3 regions of the Dehalobacter sp. DCM genome follow, and region 1 is predicted to be linked to each of the others. Evidence: riboswitches for the same ligand, from Rfam matches in the RefSeq annotation. Region 1 holds a riboswitch; each other region holds the start of a gene.
The links. A riboswitch is a leader RNA that binds a small molecule or an ion and turns the genes downstream of it on or off. The one in region 1 is predicted to bind cyclic di-GMP.
Positions count from the first base shown of each region.

Region 1 (4,955 bases):
TAATAATTAACTTTTTCGCAATCTCTTTATTACTTAAACCCTCGCTCAGGGTAAGCAGAACATCCAGTTCCCGTGACGTCAATTGGTTGATCGTGTCGTTGGACTGGTTTTTCATCATAAACTCAATGGCTAACGGATCATAATATTTTCTTCCCCGATGGATCAGCCGCATGGCGGAAATGAGTTCTTCCGGGAAAGCCTCTTTTAGAATATAGCCATCTACCCCAATTTGATCCGCATTACGAAAGTCCTCTTTATTGACGGATGACGTCAAGACAACATACTTACATTGCGGCACCATTTCTTTGCATTTTTTTATCACATCCAAACCGGAAGAATCCGCAAGCCTTAAATCAATCAACGCCATATCCGGCTGGAGGGAACGGATGAGCTCGATTGCTTCCTCGGCATTTGAAGCCTCTCCGGCGACTACCATATCGTTTTCAGTTGAGATTACCGCATTTAATCCCTGACGAACGAGCGGATGATCATCGACAATGATTATTTTCATGCTACTACTCCCCTCTCTTCCTTAAAAAAATGAAGAGATCCAATATTTAACGGGAACCGGATGATGAGAGTTGTTCCTATCGTAATTTCACTGCGCAGATCAAACGTCCCATTGAAGGTCTGAGCCAGGATCTGCATGTTATGCAGCCCCAAGCCCTTACTGGTTTTATCCTTGAGGAATTTCTCAACATCAAAGCCATGTCCGTTATCCTGAATCATTAGTTCACACATGTCAATCCGGACCTGAATGTGCAGCTTCAGTTCGCTGCACCACCCGTGCCAGATGGCATTACCGCAGCCTTCCCGGATAATCCGGAACATGGCTTGCTTTAAAGGATAGGACAACAATTCCTCATCACCCTGGAAATCAAAGAGGACCTTGATGTCATTCAGACTGGAAAAATCACAAAGATACTTTTGAATACTTTCTTCAAAAACCCGTTCCCCTCGTTTACGGGTACTCAATCCGTAGATTGAAGTGCGCAATTCCGTACTGACATTCTTGGCCGTTTGTTCCAGCACATTGAGCTGCTGTTCGATATTTTCCCGGTTCATTTTCGGCCAGTTGCTGTTCAGCGCATGTATCCCATAGACAATGCTGAAAAGCAGCTGTGAGACGTTGTCGTGGAGTTCATTGCCGATACGGTTTTGTTCCTCCAGAATCATTAACTGGGACGATATTTTCTCGAAGTGATTCCTTTCCAGAACCATGGTAATAATATCAGCCAAAAATTTGATGAGTTCCTGATACAGATCCGGTTCATTCTTATCAACCAACTTAATGCCAAAATAACCATAAAATCTGGAAACGGATTTCAGCGAAACCAGCAAGTAGTGAACCCCCTGGAAACCAATAACCTGGCGGGCCGGGTTAAGCGCATCCGCTTCATTGGTTGTAAACCATGAAGTAATATGTTCTTTCAGACAGTCTTCATTTGGTTCAAAGACGCTGCCGGTCACCATACTGTCAGGGTCTTCTCCGAAAGGAGCTACCCAGATGAAGGCATACTTTGTTTGCAGAATATCATTGGCCAGTTTCACCAAATGTTTGAGAATATCCCGGGCGTTCTCCCTTGCTGCAAAAACTTCAATAATCCGGTACAAGGACATGATATGTTCCATGGAATTCTTGGCGCTGGCATTGGCCTGTTCCAGTTTGAGGTTCATACCGAGAAGTTCCTCTTTTTGTTTATGGAAAGCCTTAGCCTGATCATCCAGATGCTGAATCATGGTAAACAAGATGCGGATAGCGGCAACAATCAGGACGAATACCAGGATAATGTAACACTTTTCTGTGATCAGGTCCGGAAGTGCCAGACCTTGCGGATTGAACAAAAGCAAGCTGGTCACAGACGCAACGATGAGGTAAAAGACAAGATTAACGAAACAGTAGACCGTTTTGAAAAAAGCACATGTAATGAAAATCGGATTAATGGCATACCAGATAAATGGACTGTCCAATCCCCCGGTGGAAATCATCAGGATGGCGATGACCAGACTTTCGGCAATATTTACCCTCGCGACTGCCACTCTGGATTCACTTTTGAGATACAGACTGTTGATACTGATGGTAATAACCAAAAGAGAAACCACAACGGCAATGCAGTATTTTAGCGTAATTGCAGACGAATCCATCAGGTAGATCATCGAAGTCAAAAACCAGGATATGTATCGGTAACCGGTAATCGCGCGATACTTCGCATTCACTACTTTTTTTACTTCCAGCATGCGATATATTCCCCTCCTGCATAATCATCGCCGCTTCGTCATCCAAAAATAAAAGCACACAGCATCAGATGCCGTGTGCCGGTTTCACTACTCGCTCCATACAGTACAGAGTAACCATTGCATACTGTATATCATCGCATCACACTAAAATTAGTCTCTTATTTTTTTCTACCAGGGAAATGTTTTCATCCTCAACTCAATTATCCAGGTTATCTCGGAAATTTTCAATTACAAACTTTCTCAATTAATTCCAATAATATCCGACAGTTTGACAAAAATCAATCCTTTTTTTAGTAAATGAAACCAAGAGACCATACATAATTATACTTTAGTATACCTTTTAGCGATATTTATCGGATAATGAAATGCCAATACCACTCAATCATCATGTCACCAAAAAGGATGCTGCTCAATATCCCTATGACTAAGAACGGCCCGAACGGTATGGCTGTTTTTAGTTTTCCTTTGCCGGTTAATAAAATGATCACCCCAATGATCCCGCCGATAATGGAGCCCACCAGGAGCGACCACAGCGTCAGCTTCCATCCCATAAAAAATCCTGCGGCTGCCATGAGTTTAATATCACCGACGCCGATCCCGCCGCCGGAAAGGATGTATATGAGCAGTAAAATAACTCCGCCCGCGAAGAAGCCAATGATCTTCTCCCACCAGGAAATATCGTGGTTCAGGAATATGGCCGCAATACCAAGGACCATAATCGCATAAACACTCCAATTGGGGATAAGCATTGTTTTAAAGTCAATAAACGCAACCATCAAAAGAAGCGATATTGTGAGCATCGTACACAGCGCATATAACGATACGCCAAACTTCCAAACTGCAAAACAATAAAGAAGGGCATTGAAGATTTCAACGACTAGCGGTGCCTTAAGCCGTACGTTCTCTTCATCGATGGTCATTTGAATTATCTTTTTGACCAGCCGTCCAATAACCAGTCCAATCACAAACAATACAGCATAAAACAACCATTTATGTTCTACCAAAAAATTTTCCATCCCTTTCCTCCCTGTGACTACATTGAAAAAACAGGAAATCAGACAAAACCATGGATCAGATTGACTTTTCATATGATAATGGAATGAACAACTAACCGTTTGTTTTTCATTTACACTACAATACAATATATTTATGTTACCATAAATACATCGTGGTCAGTATACCTTATGAACTAAAACATACGATTTTGGGAAAAAATCAGCCGCTGACATATGGGTTTTAGAAACCATGTGCAGCGGCAAAACTTTTTTGTAATACCAGTTAATTATTCATGAATTATCTTGACATATGTGATTTCTTACTTTTCCACTTCAACCTTATTTTACCAGAACCAACCCTTCCTGCTCAATAATGCTTTGACCTTCTTCCGATAAAACAAAGTCGATAAAGGTTTTCACTGCACCGGCAGGTTCTCCTTTTGTCAAATACAGAAACGGACGCTGGATTTTGTAGGTTCCGTTAATCACGTTTTCTGCATTCCCCGCCACGCCTTCTACCGTGATCACTTTCACTGTGTCGTCAATGCTGGCCATGGATATATAGCCGATGGCGTTGGCATCGCCGGCCACAGCGGCACGAACCGCACCGGTGGTATTCTGGACCACGGCTTTATCACTGATGGCCGTGTCTTTTCCCATGACCAGTTCTTCAAAGGCGCCCCGTGTGCCGGATCCCGCTTCTCGGGTAACTATATTGATGGCCTGGTCAGCTCCGCCGACTTCTTTCCAATTGGTGATATCGCCGCTATAGATCTTTTTAATTTGCTCCAAGGTCAGATCAGAAACGGTGTTTTGGGGATTGACGGCCACTAAAATACCGTCTTTACAAATCACCGTTTCCGTCAGCCCGGCTTCATCGCTCTTCAGTTCCCGGGAGGATGACCCGATATCAGCTGTGCCTTCCTGAGCGGATTTGATTCCCGCTCCGGAGCCGCCGCCCTGGACATTGACCTTGATATCTTTATTTTTTTCCATAAATGCTTCGGCCAGTGCTTCGGATATCGGCTGCACCGACGTCGATCCCGCAACGGTAATCGTCGCCTGTTGTTGGGCGGTGCCGCTGTTGCCGCAGCCACTGACAGACAGGGCCAGAATCCCGGCAAGAATAAGTATCAATAACTTTTTCATTACTTCATGCATCCTTTCAATACGATTCATTTAGTATTAAAACTGATCATCGTTGAGATCTCTTCTTTTTCCTGTTGCCAGATAGATCGTCCATTCACCCAGGTTGGTTACATGGTCCGCTACTCTTTCCAGCGACAGCGCAACAAGCAGCAGATTGATGCCTTGGGCGATATTTTTTTGATCCTTTTGCATGAGGTGCAAGAGATCTTCATACACCAACGCGTAAAGCCTGTCGACTTCCTTCTCTTTAATAATAAGACTTTGGGCCAGGTCCAGATCCTTGTTCGTATACGCGGTAATACTGTCTCTCAGCATTTCCCGCGCCAGTTTGGCCATTTTTGGAATATCCACAAGGGGCTTAACCAAAGGTTCATCGCTCAACTTCAGGGTTATTTCAGCAATATCGACGGCGTGATCGGCAATCCGTTCCAGATCCGTCACTATTTTCAGTGCCGTGCCTATGGTTCTCAGATCGCCGGCCATGGGCTGCTGCAGTGCCAGCATCGTTAAACATTTGTCTTCAATATCCAACTGAAAATGGTCCACCGTGTCGTCATCGGCGATGACTTTTTC
Region 1 is NZ_CP092282.1:1,586,397-1,591,351, reverse strand. Features, by position in the region: gene LPY66_RS07500 (response regulator) at 1-511, opposite strand, end outside; gene LPY66_RS07495 (sensor histidine kinase) at 508-2,238, opposite strand; cyclic di-GMP riboswitch class II at 2,306-2,389, opposite strand; gene LPY66_RS07490 (prepilin peptidase) at 2,589-3,254, opposite strand; gene LPY66_RS07485 (phosphate ABC transporter substrate-binding protein) at 3,573-4,382, opposite strand; gene phoU (phosphate signaling complex protein PhoU) at 4,419-4,955, opposite strand, start outside.

Region 2 (4,955 bases), 400 kb from region 1:
AAAGATTGATCTCATGCTTGATGAGCCCGTCAGGAGGATCTCATGGACGAATTTCAGAAAAATATTGTCGAAAAGTTAGCGGTGCATACCAAGGTATGGGTCGTCGGCGGTGCTGTCAGGAATCAGCTTCTGGGGATAGAATCTCCGGATGTGGATTTGGTTTGTTTTCTGCCGCCGGAAAGGATAAAGGCGTGTTTTCTTGATGAGGGTTACACGGTTCAAACTATCGGTAAAAATTTTTCAACGATAAGTGTTTTTAAAGATAAACTAAAAATCGATATTATTCAGATCGATGATCTGGAACAGGATGCACAACGCAGAGATTTTACCATCAACGCGATTTATCAGGATCCCATAACCGGGGAGATAGTTGATCCTATGAATGGGAAAAAGGATTTAGTTGAAGGTAAACTTAAAACCTGCGGTATCCCTGATGAGCAGTTTCGGGATGATCCGATTCGTATCCTGCGTATGGTGAAATTTGCTGTTAAATTTGCTATGAAAATCGATCCGGATACATGGGATGCAGCCAAGGAGCGCCTTTCTTTACTGAGTAGAACAGCCAAGGAGAGGATCACAGCGGAACTCGCGGCTATCCTGATACTTCCTGACGCCGAAAAAGCAGTTCGGATGCTTGACGAATTAGGTTATTGGCATTTCTATTTTCCGGAATTGTCCCGTTTAAAGGGCTTGGAACAGAACCAATACCATTCCTTGGATGTTTGGGAACACACAATGGCAGTATTCCGTAATACACCGGAAGATCTTTATCTGCGCTTGGCCAGTCTATTTCATGATATTGGAAAATGGGAAGTCGCCAGTCGTGAATGCTATGTCAACGGGATTTTAAAATATGAAAATCAGTCGTATTGGGTCGATGGGTTTAAGATTAATCCCAACAGAGGAAACAAGGAACTGGATCATAAGCTGAAAAGGTTAATTGGGAAAAAGGTTCGGCTGCTGGCAGCCAGATTGGATCATTATCCTGAGATTATCCAGTTTAAGAAGGTCCTCGAAGGAGAACCGTCTGATCACGGTCTGACTTATGTCGAAAATGGCAAGCGTCAGTTCTTAAATCATGAAGTTGCCAGTTCAAAGATGTTGGCGGATATACTAAAAAGGTATCCCTTCTCTATGTTTTTTTCTGGTAATGGTCAGAAAAGAGAAAAAGAACTTCTCAAACTGGTTGGAAACCATATGGCGGCTACCCTATTATTCATGCCCGAATTCAGAGGAGAGCCGGCCAAAAGACCGCTTCAACGGCGTGCAGCGGATTTAGTATGGAGTCTGTGTTGGGATGGCAGGGCGTTTAAATTAACAAATATTCACGATTTTCTTATCTTATGGAAAGCCGATTATCAGGCAGGAAAAGTGCATACTGCCGCTCAGAATACAATATTTGAAAAGATTTTTAAGGAGCTGATCGCAACAGCCATATGGCAGAAAGAGAATCTGCCGAAGATCGATTGGAATATACTTGAGAAGTATACCGATGACCTGGCGTTATCCAGAAAGGATTTTGGCAGATATAAAGACCTTGTACGGGATAAAGCGATGAGAGAAATGCGAATGGAATTAACGAATACCTTTTTAAAAAAAGTATACTGGGAATATACCAACTTATAGTCTTTCGTAAATACGCAGCAATTGGATAGGATGATGACTAACATCTTTTAAAAATGCACCAGGATGAAATAGGGTAATAGCGTTAAAGTAATACGATGATTAAGAGACATAATAGTTAAATGTTATTTGAAGCTGATATAAAAAGATATAAATATCAGGTTAAATAGATTATAATGGTTATAAATTGCTAAAGAGCAAACAAAAAAGGAGCGATGAAAGATGAAATGGCGTTGTGAAGTTTGCGGTTATATTCATGAAGGGGATGCGCCGCCGGAAACATGCCCGGTTTGTGGTGTCGATTCCAGTAATTTTGTGAAGGTTGAAGAAGGCGAGAATAAAACAGGTGAGCATAAAACCGCTGAAATCACCGACACACCTGCTGCTCCGAAAGAAATCTTGAAGCCGGAGGAAGCGATTGTTAAAGCTGTTCAGACCATTTCTTACGGTCTCTTTATTATCACATCAGCATTTGACGGAAAAGATAACGGACAGGCGGCCAATACGTGTTTCCAAATCACATCGGACCCGGTCCAAATTGCGATTGGAATTAATAAGAATAACTATACCCATGAATTCATTGCAAAAAGTGGCAAGTTTGCTGTTTCCATCCTTGATCAGACCGGACATGATTTAGTCCGAAGATTTGGCTACCGATCTGGCCGTGATGCCGACAAATTTGAACGGATCAAAGCGCATCGGGGCTCTTCAGGCATCCTCATGCCGGATGATGTTCTGGCCACGATGGAAGCCGAAGTAGTCAGTACGATGGATACCGGCACGCATACACTGTTTTTGGGCAAAGTCATCGCGGGCGAGGTCCGTGGCGTCGGTGAACCAATGACCTACGCTTATTTCAGGAAGACAAAATAAACCTACCCTGCATTTCGCAGCAAAGCTGCAACAGTCTTGCGATGATAAGTGCAGTATAGGATTAGGGTATCCAAAAGAATATTTTTTTGGTATAATATAAAAGTTAAAGCAACAAATACATATAATGTTGTATAGGTTGGTGCAAACTTCGTGAAAATGAAGGACGCTAAAGCTATGGGTCTAAGGTTGCTTGTAAGCGGCTATGACTGCCAGGCTACAAGTAATATGAACTTCTTGGGGGGGAGTAGTTCCATTTTGGGTTACTCTCTTTTTGTTGTCTTTCAATTTCACTTGGGAGGATAGTACATATGAAACAAATGGGCATCGGACAAGCTTTCAAAACAAATTTTCTGGGCCACGCTCCGGACTGGTACAAAAGAACAATTCTTGCTTTTCTCGTGTTGAATCCTATTTTGGTGTTTACCGCCGGCGTGTATGTTACCGGTTGGGTGTTGATTGTGGAATTTATTTTTACCCTGGCAATGGCGCTGAAATGTTATCCGCTTCCTGCCGGCGGGCTTCTGGCGATCGAAGCCGTTGTACTCGGACTGACTAACCCTCATACAGTCTATCACGAGGTTGAAATGAACCTGCCGGTTATTCTTCTTCTGATGTTCATGGTCGCCGGGATTTATTTTATGAAAGAAGGCCTTGTGTACCTGTTTTCCAAACTCTTAACTAAAGTACACTCTAAAGTTGCACTTTCATTCCTGTTCACCGTACTGGGTGCGGTGCTTTCCGCATTTCTGGATGCACTGACTGTTACGGCAGTGATTATCGCCGTGGCCTATGGTTTCTATAGCATCTTCCACAAGTTTGCTTCCAGCGAAAAAGTATACGAAGAGTACGACATTAATCACGACCATAGTGTTGATGAGAAACTTCATGAGGACCTAAACGAGTTTCGCGGTTTTCTGCGCAATCTTTTGATGCATGGTGCTGTGGGCACTGCGCTGGGCGGGGCACTAACACTGGTTGGTGAACCGCAGAACCTGTTGATTGGCTCCATTATGCAATGGGACTTCGTCGATTTCTTTAGACAATGCGCCCCGGTATCTATCCCGGTATTGATCGTGGGACTTCTGACCACGATTATCCTTGAGGTTACCAAGTTTGGGGGGTACGGCTACCAGCTTCCGGGATCTGTGCGAAAGGTTATGGAAGCGGATGTGAAAGTGAAAGATGCTGCCAGGAATATGCGCGGACGTGTCCGCTTGATTGTTATGGCGTTGTGCGGTGTTGTGTTGATCTTCTCTCTGGCACTGCACCTGGCGGAAGTTGGTATTATTGGTCTGATGATTATTATCCTGCTTACCGCCTTCAATGGGGTTACTGAAGAAAAACGCATCGGTCATGCCTTCGAAGAAGCGCTGCCGTTTACTGCACTGCTGGTCGTTTTTTTCGCTGTTGTTGCGGTTATTCATGACCAACATTTGTTTACGCCGATTATTCAATGGGTACTGAACATGGAAGGGCAGAATCAGCTTGTCGCTTTCTTTGCAGCTAACGGGGTCCTTTCGGCAATCAGTGACAACGTTTTTGTTGCTACGGTATACATGACTGAGACCCAGCAAGCGTTTCAAGCCGGAGGCATTGCGTTGGAGCAATACAACAAGCTGGCAGTTGCGATTAACATGGGTACCAATATCCCTTCTGTTGCTACACCAAACGGTCAGGCCGCATTCCTGTTTCTGCTGACCTCTGCACTTGCACCGCTGATTCGCCTGTCTTACCTGGAAATGGTGAAACTGGCTCTGCCTTACGCCGTCGTGATGACTCTTACAGGTCTGCTGGCAACAATGTACCTGCTATAATACCTTCTTCAGGTTCTTTTATAGTTGTAAGCAAGCTCTCAGATAATTGTTTTGTTCCGATTCATATAGGCACTTTATTAATTTATTTTATTGCACCTAAATAAGATATAGCAGTCAATTTCATTAGGCATTTCGCATACTTTCAGCTCTCGACACAAATGATATGATGGAATACTCTTTCGTTGGGTCAGTATTGTCTGTAAGCTCTTTTTCCTATTGTTTTTAAAAAAATATCTTGTAATTATACGACTTATTGTACAAAATGGAAGATAGTAAATTTAAAATATCTAATCGGCTCCCAAGGCTATCTTTATTCTAAAATGGAGGAGAAAGATGTCACATAATACGCAAGTTATCGTTGCAGCGGTAATTTTTTTAACCACCTATGCTTTTATCATAAGCGAGAAAATACACAGAACGGTAGTGGCGTTGGTCGGGAGTGCCTTTGTCATTTTAGTAGGCATTCTTAACCAAGAAGAAGCGATTGAAGCCATCGATTTTAATACCATCGGTTTACTGATTGGAATGATGATCATCGTCGGCATTACCCGTCGCACCGGTGTGTTCGAATTCCTGGCCTTAAAAGCGGCGAAGCTGGCAAAGGGAGATCCCTGGTTGATTATGCTGTTCCTGGCGGTTCTGACA
Region 2 is NZ_CP092282.1:1,985,898-1,990,852, forward strand. Features, by position in the region: gene LPY66_RS09260 (CCA tRNA nucleotidyltransferase) at 43-1,626, shown strand; gene LPY66_RS09265 (flavin reductase) at 1,846-2,496, shown strand; cyclic di-GMP riboswitch class I at 2,627-2,718, shown strand; gene nhaB (sodium/proton antiporter NhaB) at 2,805-4,310, shown strand; gene LPY66_RS09275 (ArsB/NhaD family transporter) at 4,644-4,955, shown strand, end outside.
Region 2: another riboswitch for cyclic di-GMP. It lies ahead of nhaB (sodium/proton antiporter NhaB); the one in region 1 lies ahead of LPY66_RS07495 (sensor histidine kinase).

Region 3 (4,955 bases), 2.1 Mb from region 1:
CCGGATTTAAGCCGAGGTTAAGAATGGTGTCCATCATCCCGGGCATGGAGATCCTGGCACCGGAACGAACAGAGACTAAGAGCGGATTTTGTGGATCACCGAATTTCTTGCCGCTTTGGTCTTCAACATCGCGAATCGCAGGCAAGATTTGTTCCCATAAACCCTCCGGCAGCTGTTCACCCTCTTCATAATATTCAAGGCAAGCTTCTGTCGTTATGGTAAAACCCTGGGGGACGCTCAGACCGATATTGGTCATTTCAGCCAGGTTTGCGCCCTTGCCTCCCAAGAGGTTTTTCATACCGGCACTGCCCTCACGAAATAAATACACATACTTCTTATCAACCATTACTCTTCAACTCCCCATTAATTGTTACTTTTTGCAGAATCAGGCTGGCGGTTTCCTCAACCGCCTTATTGGTGGTGTCTATGATAGTGCAGCCAATCTTTTTCATGATCTGTTTGGCGTAATCCAGTTCTTCCATAATTCTGTCAAGATTGGCGTAGTCCGCGGAGGGGCCAAGTCCGAGTGTTTTTAAGCGTTCACTGCGGATCTGGTTTAATTTGTCCGGACTGATGATGAGTCCGAACACTTTGTTTTTTTGGACCTGATATAACTCTCTTGGCGGGGATACTTCCGGTACCAGCGGGATATTGGCTGTCTTTATCCCCCGGTGGGCTAAATACATGCTGAGCGGTGTTTTGGAAGTCCGTGAAACGCCAATAAGCACAACATCAGCAAATAACATGCCCCGCGGGTCTTTGCCGTCATCATATTTGACTGCAAATTCTACCGCCTCTACTTTGCGGAAATATTGTTCGTCCAGACGGTGGGTAATATTCGGGATGTTCTTGGGTTGAAGTCCTGTTTTATGACCCAGTGCGGATATGAGAGGACTTAGGATATCGATCGTTGTCAGGTTCTTTTCCTTGGCCCGCTTTTCAATGTAGTTTCTCAAGTTGGTCAGTACGAGAGTATAAACAAGGATCGCCTGTTCCTCCACAGCCTCTTCCAGAATCTCGTCAATATGTGTTTCATCCTGGACATAAGGCACCCGGCGGATTTTTGTTTTAATACCGTTAAACTGGGCCGCAGCTGCCCGGCTGACAAATTCAGCCGTCTCTCCAATCGCATCGGAAATCACGTAGATTACCGGGATTTGTTCTGTCACCCATCCATCCTCCTCACTGATTGTATGGTTTCCTTCAGCATTTCATACCTAGTTCCACAAACAGGTTCGTGACATTGGTTTTTGTAAATCGGCCAATGACTTCATAGCTTTCCTGTCCATTCTCGTTGATATAGTTTTCGACGACGGGCAGCGAGTCTACCTGATGGTGAACAAGCTTCTTGGCGGCCTCGAGAACGGATTCATCAGCCGTTGCCATGATGATATTCGGCATCCGCGTCATGATGACGCTGATAGGAACCTGATGCAGATCCGTATGCCCTAACGAAGCCTTAAGAATATCTTTGCGTGAAACCATACCTTTTAGTTCATGCCTGTCATTAATGACGATCAAGCTTCCCACATTATTGGTGAACATCGAAACGACAGCATCGTAAATAGAGATCGATTCTTTAACCGATGCCGCAATCGATTTGAAATCGCCGACCCGGAGCTGCTGCATTCTTAACGCGATGGGTGAAGGTCCGGTGTCTTCGTTGTAGAAATAGCCAACACGCGGCCGGGCTTCCAACACGCCGGCCATTGTTAGGATTGTCAGATCAGGGCGCAATGTGGCCCTATTGGTTCTCAGCTGGCTGGCAATCTGTTCTCCCGTCATCGGACTGGTTTTTTTCACGAGTTCGACTATTTTTTCTTGGCGTTCCGAAAGCTGCATATCTTCTCACCTTCTGATCATCGGTAATTACAGTGTACCTTGGCTGACGCCAAGTCTGGCGGCAGCTCTAGCTGAACTTAGATATACCATCTCTCAATTGTGATTACATAATTATATCGATACACCTTAATAATATATCACATTTAAATATTATAGACCATTTCTGCTAAATGTACAGCCTAAAATTTACGTTTTTTGGTCGGAATGTGTTATATTATTTGTTGCTGTTGTGATATGCATTCAATAGCATCATCCCAAGGTGTCTATAGTAAATTGGACGGACATGTTAACAGAATGGAAAAATAATTTGTTTTTCATGAAATATTTCTTGAAGTTACTGCATTGGAAATGCTACAATTATTTTACAATTTTCACTAAATTACAATTAAATTAGAGCAACGACAATAGCAAACCTGGCGAAAGCCAGGGACGCAAAGCCATGGGTCTTCCGGATATTCCGATGACTGCCAGGCCGCCGAATCCGCTCAGGTTTGTTATTTATGTCGCCATACCCTTTTGTTGGCGATTTTTTGTTAACTCCATTTCAGAAAGGAAGAATACCGTTGCGCCAGATAAGTGTTAACCGGCTTCAACAAGGTGCTGTGCTTGGACGGACGATTTTCTCACACAGTGGGCGTGTCCTTCTCGGAAAAGGTGTCATGCTGACCCATTCTTATATCGACCGTTTAAAAGAGCTGGGTATCAGTATTGTCTATGTGGACGATGAGGAATCGAAAGATGTCGTCATCGAAGACGTTATTTCCGATGAAAGCCGACGGGAGGCCATTAACACCTTGGAGCATTTTGCGGAAGCAGTTAGGATCGGCAAAGAGCTTAGTGGCTTTCAGGTGAAGAAAGCGGTCAATAACATAATAGGAGATATTCTGTTTCAAAAAGATATCTTTATCAGCCTGACGGATATGCGCAGTTATGACAATCAGATCTATACGCATTCTGTGAGTGTTTGTGTCCTTTCCATCATCATCGGTAAGGCACTGGGACTGGATAAAGAAACTTTGGAAGCGCTGGCAACCGGTGCTTTGCTCCATGATATCGGAACCGTCAAGCTACCCAAGGATTTACTTGCTAAACGGGATGTCTTTACTGCCAAAGAAACTGAGCTGTACCAAACCCACACCATCCATGGCTATGATATCCTTCGTACCAAAAACGATTTGAATTTACTCAGTGCCCATATCGCGCTGCAGCATCATGAGTGGCTGAACGGCAGCGGCTATCCCCGTAAATTATCCGGTAACCGTCTCCATACCCTGGCCCAAATCGTCGGGCTGGCAGACTTCTATGATAACCTGGTTAATGACGGTCCAGGGCATAATCGGATCGTGCCCCACGAAGCCTGTGAAATCGTAATGGGGTGTGCCAATAAGCTGTATTCGCAGCAGCTGATTGTTACATTTTTAAAGCATATTGCTGTTTATCCCACAGGCTGCACAGTCAAACTGAGTACCGGCGAAGTCGGAATTGTTGTCGACCAAAACAAAAGTCTGCCGATGCGGCCAATCATCCGGGTTCTCATGTCCGATAAGGAGATGTCGCATGTTCAAGCCAAAGAATATAACCTGATCGAGGATCTGACGACCTTCATTGTGACTATGGTTGAGTAGACTGTTTTCAGGGGACAAATAATAAGTAAAAGTAATACTTTCTGACATACGAAGAAAGGCCGCTGTCTACGAGTAATTCGTTTGGCAGCGACCTGTATTAATATTAATTTGGTGTTCAGTATATTAACTGGAATAGAAATCGATACTGAGATTAAAAAACAACCTGAACCAATGGGGAAAATCCTGACACTTAGGCCAGCAGACTGAGATCACCCAAACAGCCCAGTGTATTGACACATTCCTTAAGCAGCCCTAAACGGGCATTTCTGACCGTAACGTCATCGTCCATGATCATGACATCCTCGAATAACTTTTCGATCAATGGAACGGCTTGCGCCGCAATGTGATAAGCTTGAGTGAATTCGGCAGCACGTAGGGCATCACTGACAAGGGGTGCTTTTTCCTTTAGGAGTGCGGCTAATTCGATTTCCGAGTTTTCCTTAAGATCAGCACTGTTCCATCCATCGGTGGTGGATTTTTTACTGAGGTTCATACAGCGGGTATAGGCATTGAGATAGGGAACAAAGTCATTTTGTTCTCTGTTCTTGGCCAGCGCTTGTGCTTTTTTCATCGTTCGGTATGGGATATCGGCGCCACCGGCAATCACCGCATCGATGATATCATAGCGCAGTCCGGATTCCTGCATAAGGTAACGGATTCGCTGCCCAAAGAAATCGATCAGGGCTGGTTCGATATCCGCTAAGGGTTCTAATGGAATACCTTGTTCCACAAAAATTCGATAAGAAGCTTCGATCAACTGCCGCAATGACAGATCAAGTTCATCTTGGATCAGCAGTCCAACGATACCCAGTGCTTGGCGTCTCAGCGCATATGGGTCTTGGGAGCCTGTCGGCTGAATTCCGATACCAAAAGATCCGACAATCGCATCCAGCTTATCGGCAATACTCACGACTTTTCCGGTATACGACACCGGCAGGACATCGCCGGCAAAACGCGGGCGGTAATGTTCCAGAATCCCAGCGCATACTTCTTTCGGTTCACCGTTTCCTGCGGCATAATAAGCGCCCATGATCCCCTGCAGTTCAGGAAAATCATAGACCATATGCGATACGAGGTCCGCTTTGGCTAATAGCGCCGCACGGTCGACCAGTTCTGTTTGCTTCGGATCGAGATTCATCGCGCTGGCAACTGCTGCTGCCAGTTGACGTAACCGTTCCACACGTTTCCCGACTGTACCGAGCTTTTCCTGATAGGTCACCCGGTTCAGTTTGTCGATATTGGTATGAAGCGGCTTTTTTAAATCTTCACGGAAATAGAAGGCAGCATCCTCTAAGCGGGCCTTCAGTACCTTCTTATTACCTTCCTTAACTAGATCAAGTGATGTGCTGTCCCCGTTACGAACCGTAATGAAATAAGGAAGAAGCCTCCCATCTTCGCCTCTTACTGGGAAGTAGCGCTGATGTTCTTTCATGGGTGTTGTGATGACTTCTTCCGGAAGTACCATATAGCTGACATCCACTTCACCAA
Region 3 is NZ_CP092282.1:3,971,541-3,976,495, forward strand. Features, by position in the region: gene ppdK (pyruvate, phosphate dikinase) at 1-346, opposite strand, end outside; gene LPY66_RS18595 (pyruvate, water dikinase regulatory protein) at 339-1,169, opposite strand; gene LPY66_RS18600 (helix-turn-helix transcriptional regulator) at 1,204-1,842, opposite strand; cyclic di-GMP riboswitch class I at 2,239-2,322, shown strand; gene LPY66_RS18605 (HD-GYP domain-containing protein) at 2,406-3,467, shown strand; gene glyS (glycine--tRNA ligase subunit beta) at 3,658-4,955, opposite strand, start outside.
Region 3: another riboswitch for cyclic di-GMP. It lies ahead of LPY66_RS18605 (HD-GYP domain-containing protein); the one in region 1 lies ahead of LPY66_RS07495 (sensor histidine kinase).